Regions from separate parts of the Paenibacillus sp. FSL R10-2796 genome, predicted to be linked through region 1. Evidence: riboswitches for the same ligand, from Rfam matches in the RefSeq annotation. Region 1 holds a riboswitch; each other region holds the start of a gene.
What was found. A riboswitch is a leader RNA that binds a small molecule or an ion and turns the genes downstream of it on or off. The one in region 1 is predicted to bind cyclic di-GMP.

Region 1 (4,190 bases):
TCAAAAGATATTTTTTACCTCCTGGACGGTTCCGGGCTGGGCTTCCATTGTAGGCGTTAATCTGCTCTTTAACGGTATCGTTCTGATGCTGTTGGGTGTGATTGGGGAGTATATCGGACGGATTTATGACGAGTCTAAAGATAGACCGCTATATATTGTTAGTGAGACTAAAGGCTACCAGAACGAAGAACAACTGGACCGCCGGAAGGACCACAATGATGTCAGATAAGAACTTGCGCGCTGCATTCATACAGTTCCTCAAATTTAATGCCGTAGGTTTGCTCAATACGCTTATTGATTTTGTGATTTTCACATTGTTGAATTCACTAGGGATGGTATACGCATTGGCGCAGGTGATCTCCTATAGTGCAGGCACGGCGAATAGCTTTATTTTGAATAAAAAAGTTACCTTTCGTGATCGCAACCGGGGGAATAAAGAAGGCTTCGACCGCGTACAGCTGGTCAAGTTTATCGTGCTGAATCTGGTAGTGCTCGGAATATCACTGTTGTTAATGCATCTGTTGACAGACAAACTAGGTATTCAAGTCTTGATCTCCAAGGTGCTGGTTACCTTTATCACGGTGATCATCAATTTCTTTGGAAGTCGTAAATGGGTATTTTAAACATTAATTTCAGGCAGAAGGAGTTGCTATGCTTAAAGGCAAGTAGCTGTTTCTGCTTGATTTGTATATAACCATAGAAACAATATACGGAGGTGAATAACATTGCGTAAATTCTCCTATCTACTCATACTGGCTGGGATACTTATCATGTTATATCCGACAGCTAACGAGTGGTACAACGACAGGCAGCAGGAGAAGTTATTAGAAACGGCTGAACTAAGCACTGCCGATAGTACTCCCCAGCCAGATCTGAAGAGCAGGTATGCTGAAGTTACTCAGCTGTTAGCAGAGGAATCGGTTCTGGATGCCCAGGCACAGCCCCAACCCCAAGAGACAGAAAAGCCTGAACCGGAGATTGCAGTCGGTGGCAAAGTAATCGCACTAATTGAAATCGATAAGATTGATTTGAAGCTGCCTGTATTAGAAGGGGCTACAAAAGCTAATATGAAACATGCTGCAGCCCATATGAAAGAAACGGCACCCCTTGGAGAGATCGGGAATGCTGCAATCGCGGCGCATCGGGCTAGAACTACGGGGCGTTTGTTTAACAGATTGAATGAGGTTGTTGTGGGGGATGTTATCACGGTAAAGACTAGTGATCAGGTGTTTAACTATGAGGTATACGATATTTCTGTTGTAGATCCGAGTGATGTCTCCGTTCTTGACGGGAATGACAAGGATAAGATTCTTACTCTGATTACATGTGATCCGCTAGTGAATCCAACGCATCGGCTGATTGTTCATGCCAAATTAACAAAAGGAGAATAGTGAATGACAAGAAAACACAAATACCGGGAGATATTTATAAAATAATGGGTAATCTAGTAAATTAGGTCTTGTTCACAACTATAAATATGATAGTATTATACTATGAAAGCTAAACACGATAACGGCAAACCTTCCGAAAGGTAGGGACGCAAAGCTAAAGGGCCTTTTCCCAAAAGGATGGCAGCCAGCTACCGAATGAAGAGGCTTTTTTTGTTTGTTTCAAATGGATTCTATCAATTATATCTAGTAAAGCTAGAACAGATAGAGCTTATACGATAACGGCAAACCTATCGAAAGGTAGGGACGCAAAGCTAAAGGGCCTTCCCGAAAGGATGGCAGCCAGCTACCGAAAGGAGTTTTATCCGTGAAAAAGGTTTATTTTATGCTGGTGGCGTTGTTCGTCCTAATGACTTCAGTTCCGGTAAGTACAGCTCAAGCTGCAAGTGCAGATGCCAGTTGGTTGATTACATCCAAAGTGGCTCAAGGTGTTATTGGTATTAACTATGATATTCCGAAAGATAAAAGAATCAAACTCATGATCACCAAAGATAACAGCAGCTATACATATAACTTGTATGCTTCTGGACAAGCTGAGGACTTCCCTTTGCAACAAGGAAATGGGACTTATAAGGTTTCTGTTCTGGAGAATACAACCGGCAATAAATACAAAGCGTTATATTCCGAAGTAGTAGACGTAACCATGAGTGACTCGAATTCCGTATATTTGGGCTCCGTACAGAATGTGAAATGGAGTTCTTCTGATAAAGCGATTGTCAAAGCTAAACAATTAGTACAAGGCAAAACAACAGACGAAGAGAAAGTTAAAGCGATCTATAACTATGTAGTTGCGAATGTACAATATGATTACTCTCTTGCTAATAGTGTAACTACTGATTATATTCCAAGCATCGATAAGACATTGACTACTAAAAAAGGGATTTGCTATGATTACGCTTCTCTTTTTGCCGCAATGCTGCGGAGTGTAGATGTTCCTGCTAAGTTGGTAATGGGGAATACAAGCTACGTTACGCAATATCATGCCTGGAACGAAGTGTTGCTTAATGGGAAGTGGGTTACCATTGATACTACAGTGGATGCAGGACTTGCAAAGAGTGATAAGAAAACCGATTTAATTAAAGCCTCAAGCAAATATACTGCGGCAAAATACTATTAAGTTCGTCGCTAGAAACATAACTCTATTAAATAAACAACTAGCTTAATTATTAAGCTAGTTGTTTATTTTTATATTAGGGGTTGCTTTTCTATTAATAGTTGGGGTATTATAGGTAAGCGTTGTTAGACAGCGTACAGGCGATACAGACGAGGCTGATAAAAAGCTTCGAAAAATAAAGCTTGCATTTCTGAAGACAACATGATATATTATAAGAGTTGCTGCTGAGACATTAAACGGCGCCAACAAGAACTTGATCTTTGAAAACTGAACAACGAGTGAGTAGGAAATCACGTAAGTGAAATCCAAAATTAGAGAATTAATTTTCTCGTCAGATGTTTCAAAATGAGCATATCGCTCTTTTCAATACTAATTGGAGAGTTTGATCCTGGCTCAGGACGAACGCTGGCGGCGTGCCTAATACATGCAAGTCGAGCGGAGTTACTTTGAAAGCTTGCTTTCAAAGTAACTTAGCGGCGGACGGGTGAGTAACACGTAGGCAACCTGCCCTTCAGACTGGGATAACTACCGGAAACGGTAGCTAATACCGGATAATTTCTTTTTTCTCCTGAGAGAAGAATGAAAGACGGAGCAATCTGTCACTGAGGGATGGGCCTGCGGCGCATTAGCTAGTTGGTGGGGTAACGGCCCACCAAGGCGACGATGCGTAGCCGACCTGAGAGGGTGAACGGCCACACTGGGACTGAGACACGGCCCAGACTCCTACGGGAGGCAGCAGTAGGGAATCTTCCGCAATGGGCGAAAGCCTGACGGAGCAACGCCGCGTGAGTGATGAAGGTTTTCGGATCGTAAAGCTCTGTTGCCAGGGAAGAACGTCCGGTAGAGTAACTGCTACCGGAGTGACGGTACCTGAGAAGAAAGCCCCGGCTAACTACGTGCCAGCAGCCGCGGTAATACGTAGGGGGCAAGCGTTGTCCGGAATTATTGGGCGTAAAGCGCGCGCAGGCGGCTATTTAAGTCTGGTGTTTAAACCTTGGGCTCAACCTGAGGTCGCACTGGAAACTGGGTGGCTTGAGTACAGAAGAGGAAAGTGGAATTCCACGTGTAGCGGTGAAATGCGTAGATATGTGGAGGAACACCAGTGGCGAAGGCGACTTTCTGGGCTGTAACTGACGCTGAGGCGCGAAAGCGTGGGGAGCAAACAGGATTAGATACCCTGGTAGTCCACGCCGTAAACGATGAGTGCTAGGTGTTAGGGGTTTCGATACCCTTGGTGCCGAAGTTAACACAGTAAGCACTCCGCCTGGGGAGTACGGTCGCAAGACTGAAACTCAAAGGAATTGACGGGGACCCGCACAAGCAGTGGAGTATGTGGTTTAATTCGAAGCAACGCGAAGAACCTTACCAGGTCTTGACATCCCTCTGAATCCACTAGAGATAGTGGCGGCCTTCGGGACAGAGGAGACAGGTGGTGCATGGTTGTCGTCAGCTCGTGTCGTGAGATGTTGGGTTAAGTCCCGCAACGAGCGCAACCCTTAACTTTAGTTGCCAGCAAGTAATGTTGGGCACTCTAGAGTGACTGCCGGTGACAAACCGGAGGAAGGTGGGGATGACGTCAAATCATCATGCCCCTTATGACCTGGGCTACACACGTACTACAATGGCCG
Region 2 (4,190 bases), 960 kb from region 1:
GCTTCAGCACGATCGAGATGTTATTGGAGCTTAAACCCCATTACATGAAGCTGGATATGAAATATGTTCAGGGTGTGTCCAGCGATCTGAACAAACAGAAAATAGCAAAGCAATTTTTAGAAAAAGCTTTAGAAATCCAATCCGTTCCTTTAGCAGAAGGTGTGGAGTTTAGAGAGGACTTTGAATGGCTTAAGCAGAGTGGTTATCAGTTGTTTCAGGGCTATTTATTTGGAAAGCCTGATCCTATTCCCAAACAGTAATCCTAATGAGTATATATCCGTCCAGAGGATGAGATGAATTTCAGGTCAGAGTCTGAGTACAGCCAACCCCCGGGGTTGTATAATTTAGGTAATTTGAAAAGGGGGACGGGATGGATATGAAATGGCATCAATTTGTAACGCGCTGGGCGGATTCTAGGGGCTTTGATGGACGAGAGATTGATTATCAATGGCCTTCTCCCTCATTTCCGGTCATCAGTATACGCAGTAATCTAGGGCGATACTCAGGTCAAGCGTATGGCCGTGGAGGTAAACCCCGTGTGAAGACAGCCGTTGGATTAATCGCTATTGGAGATGTAGCTGTTGGCTTGATTTCCATAGGTGCGATAAGCGTGGGCGTATTATCCTTAGGAGCAATATCACTGGGAATGTGGTTAGCGATCGGAGCAATAGCACTTAGCTGGCTTGGCTTCGCAGTGGGAGCGATTGCGATTGCAGGCGTGGCTGTAGGAGCGATCGCAATCGCGGAAAAAGCGTTGGGGGCCATCGCCATAGGGGATACGGCGTTTGGTGCGATAGCGATAGGCAGGATCGCTGGGGGTGCCATAGCTATCGGACAATGGGCATATGGTGTAATCGCAGTTGGCGAACATGGTTTCGGATTAATTCCCATCACGGGCGATGTGTGGAATTGGTTCCGGCGTTTGTTTGGATCGGGTAGTTAAGTAGACCTACAGTCCTAAAGGATGCCCTTCTCTTCCGGGATGGTCGATAAATAATATCTATCACATAAGAAAAACTAATTGCAATTACCTATATTCATTTCATACCAATTAATCATGCGATCCGATCTAGGCTTATGTTACTCTTTGAATGTATTCGAAACTTCATAGGCAAACCTATGGAAATGTAGGGACGCAAAGCTAAAGGGACTAAGGTTATCATAACTATTGTCAGCCAGCTGCCAAAGAGTGTGTAACGCTTTTTGTTAAAATATAAGAAAGTATAAGTTATAAAACTATACTTAATATCTTATATTTCTCGCTTAAACGCTTACCGTCCTTATAAGGACGCCGAAGGCGTTTATGCTTGTTAAGGTTTAATAAAAATTAAGTCTTAATTTTTAGGCGACTTTATACGCAATCAAGCTACTCTTTTGGGGTAGTTTTTTTTGTGCCCATTTTTGGGCACTGGAGAGATTCATATGACATCTGGAGGTAAGAAGAGATGAAGAAAATGATTGCGATCGCTACATCGGCGGCCATATTGGCCAGTTTTTCAAGTGAGGCAGGTTATGCTTTAGCAAGTGAGGTAAGCAAGGTAAATGTAACAAAAACAGTGGCGCAAAGTAAGGTTAACTTATTAAGCAACGCTTCGGTTATTCCGTTTGAGCTGTACGGCAAGGATGCTCTAAATGCCTATAATGAGGTTTTTAGAATGAATCCAGCAAATATTAAATCCATCACAAATAACGGTGGCAACTACTCAGGCTCGCCTATAGCTAAGGCTATGGATGGGGATATGAGCACGCATTGGGAGACTGGCAAACCGAATAGTTCAACGTTTACGAATGAGGTTGTGTTTGTTTTCAATGAGTCCACTGAATTAAATAGAATGGTATACGCGGCTAGGCAATCCGGTGCGAAAGGTAAAGGTTTTGCTCAAGAATTTGAGATCTATGGTTCCACTACCGATGGGGGTGATTTTACGCTCGTGTCTTCTGGAGAGTATACAGGCTCAACCGGTGATGTAGTGGAGATTCAGTTCGCACCTACGGCTTTTAAGAAACTTAAATTTGTCTTCAAAAAAGCGAACCAAGATTGGGCGAGTGCGGCTGAGTTTTCTTTTTATAAAGAGGATAGTGTCTCTGCTAAAATGAAAAATTTATTTACAGATGATACCTTGAGCCAAGTTAGTGCTGCTTTTGATACGGCAGAGAAATTAACAGCTTTAGAGAATGAAGTGCAGGCACATCCACTGTATGCGCAGTTTAAAGAAGAGATAGAGAATGCAAAGATCCTTTTGGAGAACCATCAGGTAGAGGCAACGGCAGCCAAGGTTTCGAAGCTAAAAGGGTATGGAACAGCCTATGAAAATGCCTATAGCCAAGCTTATAGAATGCCGAATGCAAACGTATCAAAAGTAACGGTGAACGGCGGAAGCTACCCAGGTACGAAGCCTGAATATATGCTGGATGACCAGCCCACTACGCATTGGGAAACGAACAAAAACAATGATGCAAGCTTCACGAATGAAGTTGTGTTTGAACTAGCGCAAGCGGAGGTGCTGGACAGAGTAGCTTTTTTAGCTAGAGATAACCGCAAAGGATTCCCAGAGGCTTTTGAAATCTATGCATCAGAGACGAGTAAAGGAGAGACCTTCCAACTTGTATCTAGCGGAACCGCGGTTAGTACCAATGATTTTCTGGAGTTTAAATTCGAGCCTACGAAGTTTAAAAGATTAAAATTTAAGTTCACGAAAGCTAATATCAACAGACCTTTTGCGGCTGAATTTAGATTTTATACAGAAGATAAAGTAAGCGAAGCAGTAAATGGCATTTTCACAGATGGAACGATGAGTGCGGTTGTGCCTGCTTATAATAGCGTCGAAGCAATCAACGAATTAGAAGAAGCGGCAAAAGTACATCCGCTCTATCCAATCCTGAAAGATTCTTTGGATTTAGCTAAGAAGCTAGTGAATGGTGAAGTTCAAACCGAAGGCACCATCATTGAGGCGGAACAACGTGGAGATATGAAAAAGCATGCGCAGGAAAACCTGGGAATAGGCTTCGGAACGAACAACCAACCTACAGGACTTGCGGCAATGCCTGGCGAGACCATCAATGTTTATGTGGATGCTGCTTCGGGCGATAAATTGCCTTCTTTGATCTTTTCACAACAAGAGGGAGCTTGGAATAGTTGGGCTAGGGGCGTACAATTGCGTGCGGGCAAGAACACTATCACTGTACCTGAAATTGCAACGACTAGTGCTTACGCTCATGAGGTAACTAAGGGTGGCACCGTTTATATCGTCAATCCATATACAGCTGAGGAACAAGGGAAAGCGCCATTGATCCGCTTCGAAGGTTTAGAAAAGATTCCTTTTATGACCAAGACCACGGATCCAGAACAATTCAAAACCTTCTTAATCACATACAAACAAAGACTGGACGAAGATAAAGCGGCTCATCCAAATGTTCAAGATCGTAAACTCATAGATGTGGTAGAAATGTCCAGCGATCATGTTATTTTCACAGGAACGGCGACGGAGGCGTACAACAAATATATTACGCAAGGAAATAACCCGCTGGACACCGTAACTGGGTATGACACCTGGATGAAGAGTATTTTTTCCTTCTATGGCTTGGATGGCAGTAGTGAGATTCATGATGCCAAGCTAATTCGTGAGAATATTCGCTTGATGCAGCCTTATGGTGCGATGTATGCAGCGGGAGATCATACAGGGATCCAACTTGGAACAGTAGGAACCATGTTAGGTGATTTTAACAAAGCCTATCCGGGCTGGGGACTGAATCACGAAATTGGGCATCGCTTGGCTATGGGTGAACGGGAATATGGCGAAGTAACTAATAATATGGTGTCTATGTTTATGTCTGTCGCAGCGAATTCGATAGATAATCGTATACCGTATGAATCAGATATCTATAAATATGTCCTCGAAGAAAATAAAGTGGTTATGAATCAGCAGGGCTTATTTGCACAACTCGGAGCCTATTGGCAGCTGGAGCTGGCACATCCGGGATACTGGACAGAGCTAACCAAGCTATATCGGGAGCGGAAGGTCACCCTTACCAACGGTGACAATTCCAAGCAGCAGTATTTGGTGGAGTTCTCCTCCGAAGTACTGGGATTAGATTTAAGCAGCTATTTTGCCAGACATGGCTTCACTGTGAATCCTGAGACAAAAGCGAAAGTAGCCAAGTATCCGGCACCGCAAAAGTTATGGTATTTA
Region 3 (4,190 bases), 420 kb from region 1:
TTCTATCAGGCGGTTCAGGTAAACGGTTATGGCCGTTGTCCAACGACTCACGTTCAAAGCAATTTCTAAAGGTACTTGAAAGCCCTCAAGGTGAACCAGAATCCATGGTACAACGTGTCTGGAGACAGTTGGAGGAAGCAGGGATGGCAGAATCATCTTATCTGGCCACCGGCCGCGGCCAAGTAGAAATGATACAAAGCCAACTGGGAAGTCATGTGCCGATTATCGTTGAACCGGAGCGTCGGGATACTTTTCCGGCTATCGCCTTAACAGCTACCTATCTTTATTCAGTGGCAGGTGTTTCTCCAGCGGAGACGGTAGCAATATTGCCTGTTGACCCTTATGTAGAAGCATCCTTTTTCGATACCATAGCTATGCTTGAGGAGACCATGCTGGAAAGTGGAGCAAATCTGGCTCTAATGGGTGTTGTTCCTGAACATGCCTCAGAGAAATACGGATATATTATTCCTACCACCGAAGAGGCGGGGGAAAATGGTTTTATGAAGGTGAGTCACTTTCAAGAGAAACCAGACCGCATACAAGCAGAACAGCTCATCGAACAAAATGCCTTGTGGAATTGCGGCGTGTTTGCCTTCCGCTTAGGGTACTTGTTAGATATTTTGCAGCGTAAAGGGTTGCCTTTAGGATATGAAGAATTGCAGAAGCAGTATAAGCTATTGTCTTCCATCAGCTTTGATTATGAAGTGGTGGAGAAAGAAGAACATATTGTGGTGCAGCCGTATGATGGATTCTGGAAGGATCTTGGAACGTGGAATACGCTGACAGAGGAAATGAGCAGCAAGCATGTAGGAAAAGGTTTTGTGACGGCGGATTCTGAGGGGACTTGCTTGATTAATGAGCTGGACATTCCGATAACGGTAATTGGTGCGAAGGATCTGATCATTGCGGCTAGCCCGGATGGAATTCTAGTTACCCATAAAGCTGAGAGCCCACGGATTAAAGAAGTGCTGAAGACCTTTGAACAAAGACCGATGTACGAGGAACGCCGTTGGGGCCATTACAAAGTTATTGATTATGTGAAATATGATGAAGGCAATGAAGTGCTGACCAAACGGATTTTTATATCCGAGGGGAATAATATCAGCTATCAATTACATCGCAAGCGTAGTGAAATTTGGACAATCGTCAGCGGCGAAGCAAGTATTGTGCTGAATGAGAAAAAACATAATGTGAAGGCTGGGGACGTGGTACGTATACCGGAAGGAACGAAGCACGCGATCCTTGCTTTGACGGATGTTGAGTTTATAGAGGTACAGACGGGGTCTGAATTAGTAGAAGAAGATAACATACGTATTACTTTAGACTGGAATGATATAGAACTACAACAATTCATTTCATAGGTCTAACCTATCTATTTAACCAATTCAAAATTTCTTGAAACAGGTAAATTGACTCAATTATCAAAAAAAGTCATAAAAACACTAAATAGATCATTAATTGTCGTCGATACTTACGGTAAGAGAGATTATTTCTCTTAAATTGAAAAGGCAAACCTATCGAAAGGTAGGGACGCAAAGCTATAGGGCCTTCGAAAGAGTGGCAGCCTGGCTACCGAAAGGGAGATTATTTTGAAAGCTTACCGTACGTATCGATTGTTTGGTGCATTTCTGTCACTCGTCCTGTTTCTGACTGCACTTCCGCTGGCTGTTGGAATTTCGCCGTCTATTGTCATAGCTGCTTCAAATTCTGGAACGCCGGTTACCCCAGGTGCCTCACCTGAAGCCGTAAAGCTGCTTAACTATTTTTACTCGATCTCAGGAAAAGGCATTATTGCTGGTCAACATGACTATTTAGAAAGTCCAGATGAAATTAACAATATGCTGAAGGGAACCAGCGGACAATATGCGGCTCTTCACGGTTATGAAATGGGTGCGATCAGTGGCCAGTCCGAAGCAACGATGGCTTGGCAACGTCAAAATGTGGTGAACAGCGCCATCAACTGGAATAAAGCGGGCGGGATCGTAGCTATGACTTTTCATGCTAACCTGCCGGGCACCTCTTATGACTGGGATAATGTGAAAAAAACACTTAGCCAGAGTGAGTTCGATAGTTACGTTACACCGGGTACCAAGCAATATAACAATCTGATCGCTGAGCTTGATAAGGTGGCCGTCTCTTTAAAAAGCTTGCGCGATGCCAACGTTCCGGTGCTTTGGAGACCCTATCATGAAATGAACGGGAACTGGTTCTGGTGGGGGAAGAAAAATAACTTTTCTACACTATGGAATATTATGTATGACCGTTTTGTTAACGTTCATAAATTAAATAATTTGTTATGGGTATGGAGTCCGAATGCTCCCAATGTTTGGTCAGATCCTTATGCGCTAACTTATCCAGGTGCTGATAAAGTAGATATTCTGGCAGCAGATATATACGAAAATGATTACCAGCAAAAATACTATGACAGCTTATTGAGTCTAGCCGCAGGCAAACCGATTGCGATCGGGGAAAATGGTGAAATGCCTAATCTGGAGAAGCTTCAGCAATCGCAAAGTAAATGGACGTATATGATGAGCTGGGGAAAAATGCTTTACGAGAATAACAGTGCAGACACAATCAAAACATTTATGAATAGCAACTATACCCTGACCAGAGATAAATTAAATACTGGTCTGGCACCGACACCTAGCGCCGCACCAGCGCCGGCACCTTCTGAAGAAGAGGGGGAGGCAGCAATTCCTCTCGCGAAGGGGCTTGCAGGAGAGTATTACAACAACATGCAATTGTCGGGAGCAGCAACTCTTAACAGAACTGATGCAATAATCGATTTCAATTGGCGGCAAGGCTCCCCGGATGCCGCCCTCGGGATTGATCGGTTCTCCATACGTTGGAGCGGTAAAATTAAGCCATTATATAATGAGCAATATACATTTTACACTACCTCAGATGATGGTATCCGTGTCTGGGTGAATGGGGAATCCGTGATTGATAGTTGGACTAAGCAAAGTGGTACTGAGCGTAAGGGCACTATAACGCTGAAGGCTGGCCAGCTATATGATATCAAGGTGGAGTATTACGAGAATGAAGGCGATGCGAGAGTCCGCTTGATGTGGGAAAGTGCTAGTCAAGCTAAAGAGACAGTTCCAGCAAGTGCACTTTTTCTTCCGGATGTCTCCTGATTGATGAAAATTAAAGGTCGATCCTTAGTGGCTCTGCGTTATTGCAGAGCTACTAAGCTATAGTCCTCATTAGGTCAGAAGACGATTGTCCGATAACAGGTATGTTTTTAACACCTGTGGAGGCAGTACAGCTACCGAAAGGAGGATTTATTTGCGTAAATATTATAAGAAAAACAGATTGTTGTTTACTATGTTACCGGTGTTTATTATTTTTTCCTTGCTGCCTTGGGGAGAGGTTAAAAGTCTTCCGAAGGCTATGAGTGTTTCTTCCTCTCTACCTCCGGCTATACCAAGCAATCCTTCGGCTTCTGAAGAAGCCAAGCAACTGCTGAGTAATTTGGTGAATCTACGTGGCAAAGGGATCTTGTCCGGCCAGCATGATTATCTAGAAAGTCCAGATGAACTGGTTCATAAGCTGAAGAATACTTCGGGACAAAATGCCGTTCTACATGGTTATGAATTAGGGGCGATTAATAATCAATCCGAAGGGACGATCGCAGAACAGCGGCAAGCTGTTATAGACAGTGCAATTGAATGGCATCAGGAGGGTGGCATTGTAGCCATGACCTTCCATCAGAGCTTACCGGGAACCTCACCAGAATGGTCCAATGTAAACAGAAGTCTCAGTCAAGAGAAATTTAATGCTTATGTTACACCTGGGACAGCTCAGTATAAGAGGCTAATTTCAGATCTAGACGAGGTTGCTGGATATTTGGGTCAGCTGCGTGATGCCGGAGTGCCGGTCTTATGGCGACCTTACCATGAAATGAATGGTGGTTGGTTTTGGTGGGGGAAAAAGGACAATTTTTCAGAGCTGTGGAGTATTGTCTATGATCGTTTTGTAAACACACACAAGCTAAATAATCTACTGTGGGTGTGGAATCCAAATGCACCGAATGAATGGTCAGATCCATATGCTGCATATTATCCCGGTGGGGATAAACTCGATGTTCTGGCTGCGGATATCTACAATAACGATTATAAACAGTCCTACTATGAGGATCTGCTCGCATTGGCCGAGGGTAAACCTATCGGAATCGGGGAGAGTGG
Region 4 (4,190 bases), 180 kb from region 1:
ACATCTATTGTGTGTACAATTCCTTTCAAAACTTCATCATTCTTACTACAGGCGGTGACTAATAACAAAAAAACAAAAATAAGAGTCCATTTAATAGTAGTACGTGGTTTTTGAATCATGGACCTTCCCCTCCAGTGGTTACGACATTAATTTAAAATCGGTTGCACAGGCATAGCATTTAGTACATTACCAATATAAGAATAAACAGCAGCCCTTCCATTATGACGACCTTTATTGATTCTGGGGAGTTACAGGTGAATGTCTGTAGTATTGATATTTTTATAAGAACTTTTGTTTGTATATAATAAAAATAAATGTTCTTATTTTAGAGGCGATCAATGATGGAAATGAGTATCGACCAAACGGTTGGGATTATTTATCAGGTCAAGGTGAGCAAGATTACACAACGCGAGATCGAGATCCGTGGCATCCGTGACAAACGTCCAACATAAACAAAGGGGATAAATATCATGCGGTGTATAACAATACGGCAGCCTTGGGCGACCTTAATTGCTCTTGGTGAAAAAGAGTTTGAAACTCGTTCATGGAGAACAGCCTACCGCGGCGAGTTAGGCATCCATGCCGGAGTGAGGATTGACAAAAAGATTTGTGAACAGGAACCGTACAAATCAGTATTGGCGAAACATGGCTATACAGCGAATAATTTGCCGACAGGAGCTATTATTGCTACAGGTCAGCTCGCGGGATGTTATGTGGTTACTCCAGAGGTGGATTTAAGGGAATGGATCAATGGGAACGAATATGATTTTGGCGACTATAGTGAAGGACGGTTTGCCTGGAAGCTTGAAGGGGTTCATCCATTAAGCCATCCAATTCCAGCTAAAGGTCGGCTAAGCTTGTGGGAGCACTCTAATCACTTCTGAACGGCGAACAATATTTTTAATGTAATTTTTATGTGCCTATCAGCTTTTTTTCAGGTTCGAGGTATATATTAGAGACACCAAACACCCCCCAGTGTTTTGTGGTATATCTCTCTCAGGTCTTGCCAACTCCCATGGTAAGGCCTATTTTTTTGTTCACTAATTGATTGGGGGGAGAGAGCGCAGCGGCTTCTATACAGCTTTACTTAATCTGGTACTGTTCTTCGTAACTCTTAAAAGATGAAATATCCAGCCCTAGGTATCTGCGCATATGGATGGCAGCCTGAGCCGCAACAATGTCATTCAACAGCAGCATTCGTTCATGATAGCCACGACATATATACTTGGCTTCAATTCCAGTATTAAGTCTGTTTTGCTCATACACCTTGATTCCCCGTCTTCTCATTTCTGCACGAACATCCCTTAGATCTGTTGTAGCTACTGCAGCAGCTGTTCCAAGCACCTCCAGATAAGGGGCGGGTGTTCGTAAGTGTGTAGATAAAATGGCGGAGTCCCGTTCGAAAGCTGATAAAATCATCGGAAGCAATAAATAAGATTTCACCAGCATGTTGTCCCTGCTTTCTGCTCTATGCATGAATCTCATCACCTCTAATAGGAACGTATATTCGTATTCTACCCCGATATTCCAAAAATAATCAATGGTATTTCTAAACAGCTTATCCAATGTGATTAAATTCACAACTAAATAACGAAGAATAAATTATATTAAAAATTGTAATAATAAAAATTAATGTATCGAACGCAAATAAAGGAGAATTATGATGGAAAAAGAGGGCAGCCTCCAGCGTGGATTGTTTTTTGGTTTAATTCTGAGTGTTCCCTTATGGATATCCATATTGGGCTATATACAGTTACTTTAAAATTTAATGAAAAACCTTATGCGAAGCGCCTTTAGGCGCTTTTTTTGTGTGGTACTAATGCGGGGAATTATCGAAAGGAATTGATTGACAATTGTGGGTGTCGGGAGCTAAACTGTTATTAATTCAAAAGTATTAAAAGTCATAGACTGTTATTGGATAGAATGCTTCAGCTACCAGTTCTGGACTTGCAGTGTAATACATATATATAGTCATGATAATAGCAAACCGTCTGAAAGGGCGGGACGCAAAGTCCAGGAGTCTAAAGTGTCTTAAAGGCACAATGACCGTCCGACTGCCATGAGAAGGGAATTTCACTTCTTTTTGGCGGTCTTTTTTGTTGTTAGGTCCTTTAGAGTTTCTGGTAATTATTCTGATTAATATAAATCATAGTTTTAGGAGGTGTGCCATTTGAAAAGAAGAATAAAACCGTTACTCTCGCTTGTATTAGCTGGGATTTTGACGGTAGGTAGTGGGCTTTCCTCATTGGGAGCTGGAGTTGCTGGAGCTAGCAGTTCTTCTACATTGGGAATTGCAGCGGTCTACAACGTGTTTATTCTAGGGGATATAACAACAGTTTCGGATACGGAAGGAAGGTTTGCTGCTGGAGGTAACGTTAACTTAACCAACTATAGTGTTGGAGATAGGTTGACCGCTGCAGAGGTTTCCCTGACTGACACACTTGTTGTTGGAGGGAATCTTACTTTCAACGGAGGTACTGTTTATGGGAATATCGTGCACGGGGGAGATTTTTCAGGGAATGTAACGCTCCTCAAGGGTGGTACAAAAAGACAGGGGAGTACGATTGACTTTTCAGCCGTAGGTCAGTCTTTGAAGGACAAATCAGCAGAACTTGCAGCATTGCCGGCGAATGGAACAACAGTGTACCAATATGGCAGCCTTACCCTGACAGGTACAGATCCTGCGGTCAATGTTTTTAATGTTTCAGGAGATAACGTCTCTAATACCTATGGAATTACAATAAATGTTCCTTCAGGATCTACTGCAATTATTAATATTGATGGTTCTAACGTAAAAATGAAAAACTTCGGATTTCTACCTAATAACGTGTTGAACAGCAAGAAAATTTTGCTTAACTTTAGCCAAGCTGCGTATCTTGATATGGCAGGCATAGGTGTAATGGGAAGCATACTTGCCCCCTATGCTCATGTTGATTTTATTAATGGTCAGATTAACGGTACTTTAGTGGCGGCTTCACTCAAAGGTACTGGTGGTGAATTTCACCACTATCCATACGATGGTGATGAACCTGGACCAACGCCGACACCAACGCCGACAGTGACGCCGACACCAACAGTGACACCAACGCCAACGCCGACAGTGACGCCGACACCAACACCGACAGTGACACCAACGCCAACGCCGACAGTGACGCCGACACCAACACCGACAGTGACACCAACGCCAACGCCGACAGTGACGCCGACACCAACACCGACAGTGACACCAACGCCAACGCCGACAGTGACGCCGACACCAACAGTGACACCAACGCCAACGCCGACAGTGACACCGACACCAACACCGACAGTGACACCGACACCAACACCGACAGTGACACCAACGCCGACACCGACGCCAACACCATGTCCGACGCCGACAGTGACACCAACACCAACACCAACGCCGACAGTGACACCGACGCCAACGCCGACGCCAACGCCGACAGTGACACCGACGCCAACGCCAACAGTGACACCAACGCCGACAGTGACGCCAACACCGACACCAACGCCGACAGTGACACCAACACCGACACCAACACCGACACCAACGCCGACAGTGACACCAACACCAACGCCGACAGTGACACCAACGCCGACGCCGACAGTGACACCAACGCCGACGCCGACAGTGACACCAACGCCAACGCCGACAGTGACGCCAACACCGACACCAACGCCGACAGTGAAGCCAACACCGACACCAACACCGACACCAACGCCGACAGTGAAGCCAACACCGACACCAACGCCGACAGTGACGCCAACACCGACACCAACACCGACACCAACGCCGACAGTGACGCCAACACCGACACCAACGCCGACAGTGACACCAACACCAACGCCAACAGTGACACCAACGCCGACAGTGACGCCGACATCGACACCAACACCGACAGTGACACCAACGCCGACACCAACACCGACACCAACGCCGACAGTGACGCCGACACCAACACCGACACCAACGCCGACGCCTGAAGCAACACCAACACCGACGGTAACGCCTGAAGCAACACCAACGCCGACGCCTGAAGCAACACCAACACCGATGGTAACGCCAGAGGTAACACCAACACCAACGGTAACACCAGAGGTAACACCAACACCAACGGTAACACCAGAGGTAACACCAACGTCGACACCAGAGACTTCGGTGTTCCCGACACCAACGCCATCATCCG

Region 2: another riboswitch for cyclic di-GMP. It lies ahead of NST58_RS31735 (NPCBM/NEW2 domain-containing protein); the one in region 1 lies ahead of NST58_RS03670 (transglutaminase-like domain-containing protein).
Region 3: another riboswitch for cyclic di-GMP. It lies ahead of NST58_RS05340 (glycosyl hydrolase); the one in region 1 lies ahead of NST58_RS03670 (transglutaminase-like domain-containing protein).
Region 4: another riboswitch for cyclic di-GMP. It lies ahead of NST58_RS02895 (choice-of-anchor A family protein); the one in region 1 lies ahead of NST58_RS03670 (transglutaminase-like domain-containing protein).

The regions. Positions count from the first base shown of each region.
Region 1 is NZ_CP150178.1:792,093-796,282, forward strand. It holds gene NST58_RS03655 (glycosyltransferase family 2 protein) at 1-229, shown strand, start outside; gene NST58_RS03660 (GtrA family protein) at 216-623, shown strand; gene NST58_RS03665 (class D sortase) at 726-1,391, shown strand; cyclic di-GMP riboswitch class I at 1,505-1,587, shown strand; cyclic di-GMP riboswitch class I at 1,662-1,742, shown strand; gene NST58_RS03670 (transglutaminase-like domain-containing protein) at 1,756-2,565, shown strand; rRNA gene NST58_RS03675 (16S ribosomal RNA) at 2,933-4,190, shown strand, end outside.
Region 2 is NZ_CP150178.1:7,116,074-7,120,263, reverse strand. It holds gene NST58_RS31745 (EAL domain-containing protein) at 1-260, shown strand, start outside; gene NST58_RS31740 (hypothetical protein) at 377-943, shown strand; cyclic di-GMP riboswitch class I at 1,101-1,187, shown strand; gene NST58_RS31735 (NPCBM/NEW2 domain-containing protein) at 1,446-4,190, shown strand, end outside.
Region 3 is NZ_CP150178.1:1,208,806-1,212,995, forward strand. It holds gene NST58_RS05335 (sugar phosphate nucleotidyltransferase) at 1-1,361, shown strand, start outside; cyclic di-GMP riboswitch class I at 1,498-1,577, shown strand; gene NST58_RS05340 (glycosyl hydrolase) at 1,590-3,140, shown strand; gene NST58_RS05345 (glycosyl hydrolase) at 3,292-4,190, shown strand, end outside.
Region 4 is NZ_CP150178.1:612,231-616,420, forward strand. It holds gene NST58_RS02880 (DUF3221 domain-containing protein) at 1-119, opposite strand, end outside; gene NST58_RS02885 (ASCH domain-containing protein) at 471-884, shown strand; gene NST58_RS02890 (hypothetical protein) at 1,084-1,476, opposite strand; cyclic di-GMP riboswitch class I at 1,972-2,062, shown strand; gene NST58_RS02895 (choice-of-anchor A family protein) at 2,171-4,190, shown strand, end outside.